One region of the Ruminococcus sp. Marseille-P328 genome, then DNA from elsewhere that is predicted to be linked to it. Evidence: riboswitches for the same ligand, from Rfam matches in the RefSeq annotation. Region 1 holds a riboswitch; each other region holds the start of a gene.
What was found. Region 1 has a riboswitch for cyclic di-GMP ahead of ACESTK_RS17100 (leucine-rich repeat protein). Riboswitches for the same ligand answer to the same signal wherever they lie in the genome.

Region 1 (3,275 bases):
TCTTAAAGTAACAAATGGAAAAGTTGTATCATTAACATTTTATTCATAAGAGCTGGTGGAAGAGGGATCAGAAATGGTCTCTCTTTTTTGCCCTACTGCCAGATTGGAAAATAATTTCTGCGGTATATACCGACATGTATTTGACCGGGGCATGTAAAAATTCCAGAGTTTATAAGTACCCCCTGGGGGAGCAGTGGTAGTGTTTTTATGGCTAGTAAAAAGTACCCCCTCCACCTTTAAATATATATTGTTAAAAAAATAACAATATAATCACATTTTGAAGCGTTGCGATAGCAGTATTTATAAGGGATTGCATGTACTTGCAAGTGTTTCAAGGTATCGACCATGGTATCGTATAAATCCTTATTTTTAAAGGGCTTGTGCAAAATTAGATTGTTAAATAAATAACAAAAATTGCACAAAATTTCATGTCTCATAGTCCGTAAACCCTTATAAACATTGACTTTTTTCGATACGGTTCGACTTTATTTTGACTCTCTGAGAAGCCAGTAAATATAAGGATTTGAAAGGGGCGATTTTTATACTGTATCGCCTTTGATTTATCGTGGCTCTGTGTGGCTGATATATAATATTCCTGGGAAGCTTGATCCAGGCAGAGTATCAACATTAGGAATTGCAGTAATTATTTCTTTGTTGGCTTCTTTCTTTTGTAAAATGGACAACGAGAAGAATCTATACATATTTTGCTGTCAAGTTTGCAAGATTTTTTATCTACTATATAATTTTCACAGTTGATCCCAGTCTTCCAGTTTTTCGTGTTTTATAGAAGTTGCATCCACTATCAGGCACATGCAAAACACTTTTCCTACCATCATACATGCGAGGCTTCTTCTTTTGGTAAACGGAATTGCTTTTCACGGTTGGAACCTCCATTATGTATTTTTATAACAGGTATTAATATTCGTTGTTTTCTTTCAGATGTTCAAAACAGTAATGTGTTCCACCATAACAAGGGGCACCGCATCTCCAGCAAGTGCTATATTTTTGAGGAGATATAGTATATCTATTTTTTTTTCTGGATCGATGGATTTTCATTTTGGTAAAAGCATATTTAGGAGAAGTTGTTAATGTTCTTCCAACCGGTGAAGATGTATTGTTGCTTACGCTGTTATTCTTCTTTTTGTGCCTTTTTTTGCTTGGAGACAAATTTGGTTTAGGGGCAACGTTTGGCACAATTTTAGCATTCGGGTGACGTTCAAAAATATTAGAGCTTTTATGCGTAATAGCTGAAGGCTTAATACGAGCTAACTTTTTGGCCGTTTCAAGTTGTACTATGGGTTTCGTTGGATCAATTTTTTTTAGGTGTTCGACATTTGGACATTTCTTTTTACGCTTAATAATTGTTATTGGTTTATTTTCTTTTGCTTTAGATACAAGTGTAGTGTTGGAGCCTTCGCAGTAGGCAATATTTTCACCCTTTTTTGGGAACTGTTCAAATTTTAAAGAACACACAAAACAATTTTGATTGTATTTATGACAAAATCTTGTACTTTCTGTAAGCTGCTCGCAGGTAATACGATATTCTCGAAAAAAGCGTTTGGTTTCGCCATTTATATTTTGCTCAAATATTTTGGAGATTGTTATTTCGCCCATATAAGATGCTCCTTTTCATTAATAACGTTACCACAATCTATTTTCCTCAAGTATAGCACCACTATCCTTAAAATACCATAAAAATTTATGAAAAACATCCAATATAAGACCAAACTGTACCATGTATTTGTTGACTTTCCCATACCATAAGCGTATAATTTTGCTTATATAAATCAAGCAAAAACCGAATATCAGGCAAAGTAGTCGAAAGGCTACGGCGCAAAGCTATAGGGCCTGTAAAATGGTAGCCAGTTGCAACGTGAAAAGAGCATTGCTTGTCTGAAATATATTCTGGTAAGTAGTGCTTTTATTTTAAGGAGGAAAAGAGATATGAGGAAGAAAAGGATTTTAGCAGTATTGTTATCATCTGCAATAGCATTTTCGGGAATGCCTGGTAATGTGTTCGCTGCAGAAGATGTTGCCTTGGAAGATGGATTCTCTGATGGTGAAGAGATTACAGAAGATGTAACTGAAGAATCTGTTGAAGATGTGAGAGAATCTGTACCGGAAATAGATCAAGGCTCAGAGGATTTCACTGGATTTTCAGATGGTGAGAGTGAAGATTTTGTAGCCGAAGAAGAGTTAGAAGATGAAACTGATCCAGAAACTCAGGTATTTGCTGATGCCGAAGGTGTTGTTGAGACTGGAAAATGCGGAGATGATCTGACTTATACAATTACCGGAGATGGGACTAATGGATATACATTGACCATTAGTGGTACTGGTAAGATGTATGATTATTATATAAATAAATATGCACCATGGAAATCAAAAAATATAATTAACATTATTATAAATAGTGGAGTAACAACAATTGGGGAGTGTGCATTTGAAAAGTGCACTAATTTGACAAATATTGTAATTCCAGAGGGTATAACAAGTATTGGTGGAAATGCGTTTGACACTTGTAATAAATTGGAAAATGTTGTAATACCAGAAAGTGTTGTTAAAATTGGACCATATGCATTTATTGATTGTAAAAATTTAACCAACATAATAGTACCAGAAAATGTTACTAGAATAGAAGATGGTGTATTTTGTGGCTGTTTAAATATGAATGATATTACTATTCCTAAAAACGTTAAATATATTAGTAATATTGCATTTCTTGGATGCGGATTAAAGGTGGTAAAATATACTGGCACAAGTGAAGAGTGGGATGCAATAGGTGTTATCGAAACAGAATTATGTAAAGCCAAAGTATATTATAATTATGATCCAAATCATACTCATGTATATGAAGAACAAATTACTAAGGCTGCAACATGTACTCAAGCAGGAGAAAAAACTGAAACTTGTAAATTCTGTGGAGATGCTTTAATCAAGGAGATACCTGCAACAGGTCATACAGTTGCAATAAATCCAGCTGTAGAAGCAACATGTGTACAGCCAGGTAAAACAGAAGGAAGTCATTGCTCGATATGTGGAGAAGTGATACTAGAGCAGAAAAGTGTTCCAGCATTAGGTCATATGTGGGATGAAGGAACGATAACCAAAGAACCTACTTGTACGGAGAATGGAGAAAAAACATATACTTGTAGCAGATGTAATGAAATCAAAATAGAAAGAATTGCTAAAATAGAGCATACCATTGTAGTAGATTCAGCTATAGAATCAACATGTACACTGGTTGGAAAGACAGAAGGAAAGCATTGTGCTGT
Region 2 (3,275 bases), on a different contig from region 1:
TACTGTATTCGCAGTCCGTCTTTCCCTCTGTATCCAGTACAATGATACCATCCACCCAGAGAGTCTGCAGGTTTTCTTTCAGGAACTCCCGGCTTAGATGACCGCCGTTTTCTTTTTCCGTTTTAATATTTGTACTCATCTGTCTGGCACTTTCAATAGCACGGAGGAGGCTTTTGGATTCCGAAGATTCATTATAATGGGTGTAGGTGGAACACTGCACTTTGACATAATTTACAATCTCTACCATTCTTTTCTCTGCTTCCGTTTTCTCCGCATGAAAGAAATAAAACAGAGAGACTACTGCCACACAGATTCCAATCATACCACCGAGCAGCTGGATTCGTTTTTCTTTTTTCTTTCTCTTAATATCCAAGATCATCCACCTCCAGATATTTCTGGGGATCATCCAGATATTTTCCAATAATTTTCAGGGATGTGCCATCCTGACGCATTTCTTCCAGAGTCTGGCTCATCTGCTCACAGATTCCTCTGTCATCATCTTTTGCAAAAGCGACACCTATTCCAGTGATCATCAAAGGTTCTTCCAGGATACAGAAGCTTGCATCATAATCCTTCATATACTGAACAATCGATTCCTCATGTGCGGCGACTGCATCTACATAGCCTTTTCCCAGAAATGTATAGATCAGTTCCCTGTGTCCTAGGCTGATCAGATTGCCCAGCTTTGGGATTCTTTCATCTGTCCGGTTCAGAAAGATGCCTTCCGGTTTGGTTGTGGACTGGACAGCAAGGTTCTTTCCCTCCAGGTCATTCAGGCTGTAGATATCGCTGTTCTCATTTACAGCGACCACCTGACGGCTTGCTATGTACGGTCCTGCCCAGCGGTAATCGTCAAGACGTCCTTCCATAGAAAAGCAGCCCATGATACAGTCAATCTCTCCGCTCTCTACCAGTTCTTTTTTCTTCTCCCAGTTGATCTGGACAACCTCCACCTGATATCCCATTCTTTTGAAAGCTTCTGTAGCCAGTTCTACATCTATACCCGTCGGTACACCATCCTCATTCAGATAATTGTATGGTGGATAGTTATCGCTTCCGAGGGTAATAACAGGCTTTTCAGTTTCTTCTTTCGTGTTATCTTTGTTTTTACACCCTGCCAGGGTGACTGCTAAAATTCCCGCAAGCAGAATGCCTGCAATCACTTTTTTTCCTTTCATTTTCTGTCTATCCTAACTATCCTTCTCGTATTTTTCATATCTGATTCCCTGCCATAAAATTATTATTGTTACGTCTATGAAATAACACCGTAAAAAAACACTGTCTCACAGACAGTGCACCTCAGTTCATGCAACTGGCTGCCATTTTACAGGCCCTATAGCTTTGCGTCACAGACTTTCGTCTGTTTTGCCGATTTTCTTATTATAGCTTTTAAAATTCTGCAAAAAACCTATTTTATTATACTCCATTGCTCCACTTTACACAAGAAAAACCTCACCGCTTTAACACTTAAAAATTAAAAAAAGAACAGCCGATACATATACTCGAACTGTTCTCCTTCTTCCGAAGTCCACGCAGCATTGACATTACTGTTTCCTACTCATTTGTACTCAGATCGTTCCATATCCTTGGAACTTCTTTTTGCTCTTCTGTCAGCTTCTCCGAATTAATATCATAGGTTATTACGTTTTTACTTTCTTCTACGTTTTTGTGAGGCGGCCAGCCTGTAATAGGGCCAACTTCCGGATCTTTTGCATTATTAAAATGCATTCTAAAATTTTTTCCATACACTTGGTTTAACCCCGCCCGGATACAATTGTATTTTTTAGTTCCCTTGCCGCAGCTCCCATAGGATGCTGGCTGTCATACACCAGGCAGATCTGGCGTTCCGGAATTTCATCTTTTAATGGAATCTGTACGATCTCTTTTTTCAAAAGGGAAGGTGCAGCCATTGGCTGGGGCAAAAAGGCAAGCCCGAGCTCGCATTTTACCAGAGGCAGGATCTGATCCGCAGTGGCAGCTTCCGTATCCGGGGAAAGATCCAGGCCATGGGACAAAAATACGCTGTTGTAAAATTTATAGGTCATAGTTTCCCGCCCAAGAGAAATCATCGGATAGTTCTTTACCTCCCGAAGGGAAAGTTCCTGGCTGCCAAGGGCAGTAAAAGTAGTGCCTCCAACCAGAATCTCCTGAAACGGCATGAGCATGATCTGTTTCAATGGGGAATCCACCTCTGCCGGAGTGGAAACTACTGCAAAATCAATCTTTCCGCTTTTAACAGCTTCAATGGCTTCCGGTGTGGAATGGTTGTAAAGCTTCAGCCGGATTCCCGGATAAGTCATGTGAAAACTTTTTAATTTATCCAGCAGGAAAATATTGAGGGCAGTTTCACTGGCACCGATGGCTACACTTCCGTGAGATAATCCGGAGCTGTCTGCCAGCTCCTCTTCTGCTGCCTGAAACTGCTCCATTGCACTTAGCACATGATTATAAAGCCGTTCTCCTTCCGGAGTGAGCTGTACGCCGCGGTTGGTACGGATAAATAAAGTGGTATTCAGCTGTTGTTCCAGACAATTCATGGCCCGGGTAATATTAGGCTGGCTGTTGTTTAACGCCTGAGCCGCCTTGGTAAAATTGTGGTATTTTGCCACATAATAAAAAATCTTATAATACTCGAAGTTAACATCCATAATATTTTTCCTTTTCTTTTGGCATATCATATGTTTATTTCAGTTATATCAATTATAGTTTTTACTTATTTCTACGTCAAGCGTATTATGTACTCGAAAACCATATGGCGTTGTACTTGCCACATGCTTCCCTCTTAAGGTAGAAACTACCACCACCTCCCCTGTATATCGCTTAAGAGGAAAATACCCTTTAGGATGATTTCTACTCCTAAAGGGTATTTTTATAAATAATTATTTATTTAATTTATGAAATAATATAAAACAATACTTAACCGCTCAGGTATTTTCCGGATAAATCCCAATAAACGTTAGAAGCGGAAGTACACGGAAATCATGTAAAACAATTTTCATTTCCCTGGCTTTTTTCCCCTTAACAGGAATGATCTTCTGATAGCCAATTACCGTTCCTGTGTAAATACTGTTCCATATTTCCCCTTCTTTAACAAATACCTCATATTTTTCTACTCTCTGGCTATAGCAGACAGCCTCTTTTAATACCAGATACCCCAAATTGTATGAGTCGTCCAGGCAAATCGTTATCTCTACTGGCAGCTCACTGCTTTCAGGCTGATACCATGCTTCTAAAGTATCCTTTGTCAAATTGGAAGCCGGATGCGCCGGATCTTC
Region 3 (3,275 bases), on a different contig from region 1:
CTAAAACATCATTTATCAATGATAGTAGCAGTTTCGATGACTCATGTATTTTATTCATGCAATCCTTTGCCCGCTCAGCATCATTTCCGCTTTTCTCAAGAATCGTAAGCATACCAATAATACCATTGATCGGTGTTCTGATATCATGAGACATGTTATTTAAAAAGGAAGTCTTAGCCTTATTGGCACTCTGTGCTTCTACAAGTGCATTTTGTAATTCCTGCTGTTTTTCTTCAAGCTCCTGATTCAGCTTCAATGCCTGCTCAGCAGACTTCTTGGATTTTTCTTCCGCACGTTTTGATTTTTTCAAAGAATCAAGAATTATACACAGAACAACGAAAAAAGAAATTCCAGCGATAAGTGAAACTGTCAGTAAATTGTCCTGAATAAAATCCTTCGCTGTAACTTTTCGTAAGGAAGCATTATACGAAACTACTGCACCTGAAAATTGAGTTGTAGGCATAGATGTCAGTGTTTTATTCAGAATGGACAAAAGAACCGGTTCTCCCTGCAGAATAGCAAATGGAACATCAGCTTCTTTTGTCAGGAAAACACTATGAAGCTTATTATTTTTCAAATAGTCTGAAACAGTACCTGAATTGCTTACAATACAATCCGTCTCCCCTTTCTGCATTGCTTTTACTGCTGCATCTGATGTTTCATATTCCACAACCTTCCATTGCGGATAATTGTATGAAAGATATGCTTTCAATGCAAAATCATCTTTTTCAACGGCAACTATATTCTCTTTATTTTCATCAAAAGAATCCTTTGCCGTAATTGCTGCCATATTGAGAGTCAACAGCGTATCCGACAAAGCAAATCCATTTGTTTCTGCAAAGTATGGATTCTGGTTTGCATGAAAAATCAGGTCTATTTTTCCATCCTGCAATGCCTGAAGCAGTTCACTTCTTGTCTCATATCCATTTAATTCAAATTCCAGAGTCTGACCTTGCAGACAATTTTCTGCAAGATCCACATAATCTGTAATAACACCTGTCAGTTTACCTGTTGATGGATCTACACTGCTGATACCTCCATCCTGATTCAGATACCCTATCCGGATTGCACCATGCTGCCCGATCCACTCACTTTCTTCTTTTGAAAGAAACGAGCTGCTCTGTGCAGAAAGATAACGCCTGTAGAGATCATCTGTGTAAAATGGGTTGTCATCCTTGATTCTGCGCATAGCACTATCCAGTGCTTCTTTGATATCCGGACGTTCTGGATTTATAGCGAAATAGATTTCTGTCTCTCCAATACTTGTAAGCGGTGAAATATCCGATTCTTCCCAACGGGATTCTTCTACCGAAACGAAGCAGTCAATTTCATGTTTCGACAGTTTGTCCATAACTTCTGCGGTATTAGAAACATTGACATGCTGCATATGCAGACCATACTTTAACTCCCATTCGTTAAGCACATCCTCCGTTATATTATCTTTAAACACACCAATATTTTTTCCCTCAAAAGAATCCAGATTTCCTGCTGTAAGATCCATATTGGATGCATCCGTATAGATGTAATATTTCTCTTCCCCCATAGGCATATCGGAAAAAAGCATATTTTCAGCACGTTCGTCTGTATAGGAAATGTCACCAAGAATATCAATCTCTCCATTTTCCAACTGTGTAAAGCAGTTTTTCCAATCACTTGTTATGTATTTATATGTCCATCCTGCATAACCTGCAATATCTTGAAGATACTCATAACCATAGCCGCTTCTTTCTCCCTTTTCATTGACGGTATTATAAGTTTCTTCAAAAGATCCTACCCGGATAACATTGTCAGAGTTTTCTTTGGCAAATGTAGGAACGGATAAAACAATAAAACATATAATTGTGCAAAATATAATGTAACAAAATTTGAAATTCATTATATTCTGTACTAATTTGCACTTCTTCATCTTTCTCCCCTCCTCTAGGCTACAGTTGCTTGCTTCCAGATTTTAATTTTACATTCATTAATTGTCAATAACCTCCCCGCTATTTTTCCAAACAGCTTCTGTATTACTTATTCAAGTGCTCTACCATAAAAAAGCACTGCCAAACAGACAGTGCAACCTCATTTCATGCAACTGGCTGCCATTTTACAGGCCCTATAGCTTTGCGTCCCAGACTTTCATCTGGTTTGCCGATTTCCTTATTATAGCTTTAATACTTATGCAAAAAAACTGATTTCATTATACTTTAATGCTCTAGTATACACAAGAAAACATTACCGTTTTAACGACAAAAATAAAAAAAGAACAGCCGATACATATACTCGAACTATTCTTCTACTTCCGAAGACCACGCAGCATTGACATCACTGTTTCCTGCTCATTTGTACTCAGATTATTCCATATCCTTAAAACTTCTTTCTGTTTTTCTGTCAGATTCTCTGAATTACCTTCCTGAAAAAACTGTGATAATGTCACGCCCAAAGCTGTACATATTTTTTCAAGTGTGATCAGCGACGGCAGGTTTTCCTGCGCCATGATTCTTCCCAGTGATGACTGGGAAATTCCAAATACACATAAGCATGATACAATAGAGGCATGCTGAAGGAGGATCTCATATGGCAAAGCAAGCTGTACAATTTCTTCTTTTGTATGATATTTGTTATTCAACTCCATCGTTATTTTTAATGCCCTTTGAGACAGCTCATGCATGATCAGATGGTCTTCACTTCCACCGTCTACAGTATATCCGTGATTCATATTACTCAAATATTCTTCAAATGTCATGATTAACCAACCCCATTTTCTTTAAAAAATTTCTGGATTTTATCAAATGGGATTACATCCAGATTATCATAAAGATCTGTATGAACAGCCCCTGGAATTGTCAGCAACTCTTTATTGGATGTGTACTTGCTGTCCTTGATCATATTTTCATAAGCATCTTTTCCAAAATAATAACTGTGCGCTTTTTCTCCATGAACGATAAGGACTGCACTTCTGATTTCATTACAATACTTTAATATTGGCTGATTCATAAATGACATACATCCAATACTGTTCCAGCCCCCATTGGAATTCAGGCTCCTTTTATGATAACATCTGCCTTTATAATACTCACTATAATCTTTTACGAAGAGAGGGGCATCTTCCGGAACCGGAAGTGGAACACAACCACCGCTTCTGGAATACTCGCCTTTACGGTATTCTTGTGTTCTGAGGGCATTCAGTGACTGTTTCTTTGCATAACGTGCTTCTTCACTGTCCTCAGAATCAAAGTACCCATTTGCATTTACCCTTGTCATATCATACATGGCAGATGCTACAGTTGCTT
Region 4 (3,275 bases), on a different contig from region 1:
TGGTCTTGCAGGTATGGTATTCTCTTCTGCTGTTCCGGAAATAGTCTGCTCATTTTCTGCAGTCTGTTCTTTCCTGTCCTCTTCCAGCATACGTTCAATTAATTCAGGCTTTCTCATAGTAGAAATGCCCTTCAGTCCTCTGGCTTTTGCCAAGTCTTTCAGCGTAGCCAGGGATAATGATTCATACTTTTCTTTCATCAATCATCTACCTCTTCGACTAATACAATTCTAAAACACATTTCAATTTTGATTTAACGGGATACAAATGTCTGATTAGACAGAAGCTATATACTGAATTATAAAAACATCCTTCAAAAAACTTATTAAAGTTTATTTTAACACATTTCAGGCGCCGTGTCTACATCCATTCCAAATATATCTATCCCTGCCTGCAAGAAAGTGATAACCTTTGTTTTGTATTATACACACCTAAGGTTTTTCATTGCAAGAATTTTCTGTCGACGCATATCCCGACTCTTCGACATATATAAGAGTCCTGTTCTCCCGGTGACCCAAAGATAAGTACCAGCTGTCACTTACCTTTTTATAAAATACCGGTTTCCCACGCCTGTGCTATTCACAATAAAACACCCGGAGATATTTCTCCGGGTGCCGGTCATCTTTAAAATTATTAATTCCAGAACGCTCCGTAAATCTTCTGGATCTTAGCGACCTGTGCGTCTGTAATCTGATTCAGTGCATTCTGAACAGCTGCATAAGTCTGTGGTCTGCTACTCTTCAGGGAAGCATTGTTCAGGATGTAATCCTTAACAGATTCTGCAAAATATTCGGAAGCATTCTGTGTTACATAGGCTTTATTAAAAGCTGTAACATTTGCCTTCTCAGCTGCAAAAATGCTCTGGAAGCTTGCTGTCTTATCTGCATTTCCTGCGATAAATGCAAGGAAATGACCCAGCTCATGATAAACAGAATCATCAATCTGCTTCATTGTAATAGATCTTGATCTTGCATCAAAATATCCTGAATAGTTGACGGATGGATCAACAACAAGCTTAAATCCCAGCTGCTGATATGCTGCAATTACACGATTGTCCATCTTGCCTGCAACACTTGCTACATTTTCCTCGTGTTTGCTCTGGTTCTGTGAAGAGTTTGCTGCTGCAGTTACCTGGGCAGCAGAAGTACCAGAAGAAGTAGTGCTTACAGCGGTCTCATTGTTAATTGATACCTGCTGTGTAGTTGTTGTCTGAACAGTTGTTGTGATCTTGGATGTAACAACTTTCTTTTTGGATTTCTTGGTGTATTTCGCTGTTGCTTTGGTAACAACGGTTGTCTTGGTATCTACTGTTGTATTACCGGATTTATTTGTTTTATTGGTTACTTTTGTTTTGGTTTTCAGTTTCTTGGTATAGCTCTTCTTGGAAGCCTTTTTTAATTTAACAGTCTTCCTAGTTGTCTTGGTACTGGAGGTAGTCTTCACAGTAGTCTTCGGCTGGGAAGCCAGTGGAGTTTCATCTTCTATGATGGAAGTCTCCATGATCGGATCTGTGTAACTGGGGAATTCAGGTGTTTCTCCTACTCCTGAGAATAATGAAACGCCGCCGATCACTGCTGCCAATGCTATAGCAGCACAACTGGAAACAACTTTTTTATTTGCGAGCCACTCTGCTAATTTCTTTCCTTTCATAAATAACACACCTTTCTTGAACCATAATGTAACTGACTTGCCGCTATCCGGAAACTATCAGTCCCATCAGTTTGTGGAAATAAAAAAACCGTTTATCAGATTAAATAAACGGTCGCCACAAATAGAAGAACCACGTCTCCTGTCATATTACATTACCTAATCAATATCAATGCGGCAACCGGCTGTCATAGTCCTGAGACCTTAGACCCTTGGCTTTGCGTCCCTGTCTTTCAACAGGTTTGCCTTTTATTCATTTCTTATAATAGAGCAAGTCCTCACTTTTGTCAACGGATTTTCTTTGTTAAAATTCACAAAAATCCGTCTAAAAAATACAAAAATGAAAAAATCTGTAAAACTATCTGAGCTGACCGTAACAACTGATAATCATTCTCAAATAATTTCACAGATTTCTTTTCGCTGTCTGGGTAGTAACATACACCCCTCACAGTTTACGTGTAGATTCCCGTTCTATGAGTCTTCCGGCCAGCATTTGCCGTTTAACCACCTTTTTCCGGTCAATCATGTCAAACAAAGTACGAATACTCTGCTGTGCAGTTTCCACTCTGGGATATTCCAAAGTAGTAATAGATGGATGATAATATTCTGCAATATCCTGTCCATCAGCCCCTGCCACGCAATAATCCTCCGGTACTCTTTTACCGCTGTCAATAATTGCTTTGCAGGCTCCTACAGCCAAAGTATCTGAAATAGCATAAATACAGGAAAAATCTACTCCTGATTCCAAAAGCTCACGGGTACTGTTATAACCATTCTCAATAGTATAAATTCTATTCCCCGGCTTTAAACGGACTATAAGCTTCTCATCGTACTCCAGTCCATTTTTCTCCAATGCCCTTTTATAGCCATTCAGATGGCACCTTCCCAGACCTTCATCTCCGGAAGTAATGAACGCAACTCTTTTATGTCCACAGCTGCACAGATAATCAACCATATTCTGGCTCTCGATCTCTGTATCAATTGTTACAAGAGCGCTTCGAGTATAAGATCCAGTATCCTCCGGAATTGTTTTTCCGGAACTGGCGATCACATACGGAACCCTCACCATTCTCAGCTTTGACTCATCATAATCATACATACCACCAAGAAATATGATTCCCTTGACCTTTTTCTCTTTTTCCAGTTGAAGCGCAAGCTCAACTTCATCTTCATCATCTGCTACATTCTGCAATACCAGGCAGTATTTTCTTTCACGAACCTTTTTCTCCAACACATGCAGCATAACACCCCAGAATGGGTTGCTGATTTCTTTTACCATAACTGCGATCGTATTTGAATCAGCTCGTTTCAGGTTTCTGGCACTGTTATTCGGTACATAATTATACTCTTTGATAATATCCAGAATCTTCTGTTTCGTTTCAGGATTAATGTCCGGGTGATTGTTAATAGCCCTGGACACCGTGCTGACTCCTACGCCACACAGTTTCGCAACCTCTTTAATTGTTATCTGCTCCATAACTGCCCTCCTCATGCAACAATGTGTTCATTATATATGTACTGGCATATCATGGCAAATGATTTTCAATAAAATTTGTAAAAAAATTATTTATCAGCAAATATGCTTGTCGTTATAGGCGATATTTCCTTTTCCGTATTTGTAGAGAACAGC

Region 2: another riboswitch for cyclic di-GMP. It lies ahead of ACESTK_RS05425 (substrate-binding periplasmic protein); the one in region 1 lies ahead of ACESTK_RS17100 (leucine-rich repeat protein).
Region 3: another riboswitch for cyclic di-GMP. It lies ahead of ACESTK_RS01555 (response regulator); the one in region 1 lies ahead of ACESTK_RS17100 (leucine-rich repeat protein).
Region 4: another riboswitch for cyclic di-GMP. It lies ahead of ACESTK_RS16270 (hypothetical protein); the one in region 1 lies ahead of ACESTK_RS17100 (leucine-rich repeat protein).

The regions. Positions count from the first base shown of each region.
Region 1 covers NZ_CAXUBQ010000028.1:18,970-22,244, reverse strand. The annotation lists gene ACESTK_RS17110 (hypothetical protein) at 1-49, shown strand, start outside; gene ACESTK_RS17105 (hypothetical protein) at 916-1,614, opposite strand; cyclic di-GMP riboswitch class I at 1,799-1,874, shown strand; gene ACESTK_RS17100 (leucine-rich repeat protein) at 1,945-3,275, shown strand, end outside.
Region 2 covers NZ_CAXUBQ010000005.1:111,811-115,085, reverse strand. The annotation lists gene ACESTK_RS05430 (ATP-binding protein) at 1-379, opposite strand, end outside; gene ACESTK_RS05425 (substrate-binding periplasmic protein) at 363-1,178, opposite strand; cyclic di-GMP riboswitch class I at 1,305-1,380, opposite strand; gene ACESTK_RS05420 (hypothetical protein) at 1,555-1,728, opposite strand; gene ACESTK_RS05415 (LysR family transcriptional regulator) at 1,755-2,648, opposite strand; gene ACESTK_RS05410 (alpha-L-fucosidase) at 2,925-3,275, opposite strand, start outside.
Region 3 covers NZ_CAXUBQ010000001.1:334,630-337,904, forward strand. The annotation lists gene ACESTK_RS01555 (response regulator) at 1-1,906, opposite strand, end outside; cyclic di-GMP riboswitch class I at 2,070-2,145, opposite strand; gene ACESTK_RS01560 (helix-turn-helix domain-containing protein) at 2,279-2,728, opposite strand; gene ACESTK_RS01565 (alpha/beta hydrolase) at 2,731-3,275, opposite strand, start outside.
Region 4 covers NZ_CAXUBQ010000025.1:42,436-45,710, forward strand. The annotation lists gene rho (transcription termination factor Rho) at 1-198, opposite strand, end outside; gene ACESTK_RS16270 (hypothetical protein) at 632-1,648, opposite strand; cyclic di-GMP riboswitch class I at 1,819-1,902, opposite strand; gene ACESTK_RS16275 (LacI family DNA-binding transcriptional regulator) at 2,091-3,122, opposite strand; gene ACESTK_RS16280 (MBL fold metallo-hydrolase) at 3,216-3,275, opposite strand, start outside.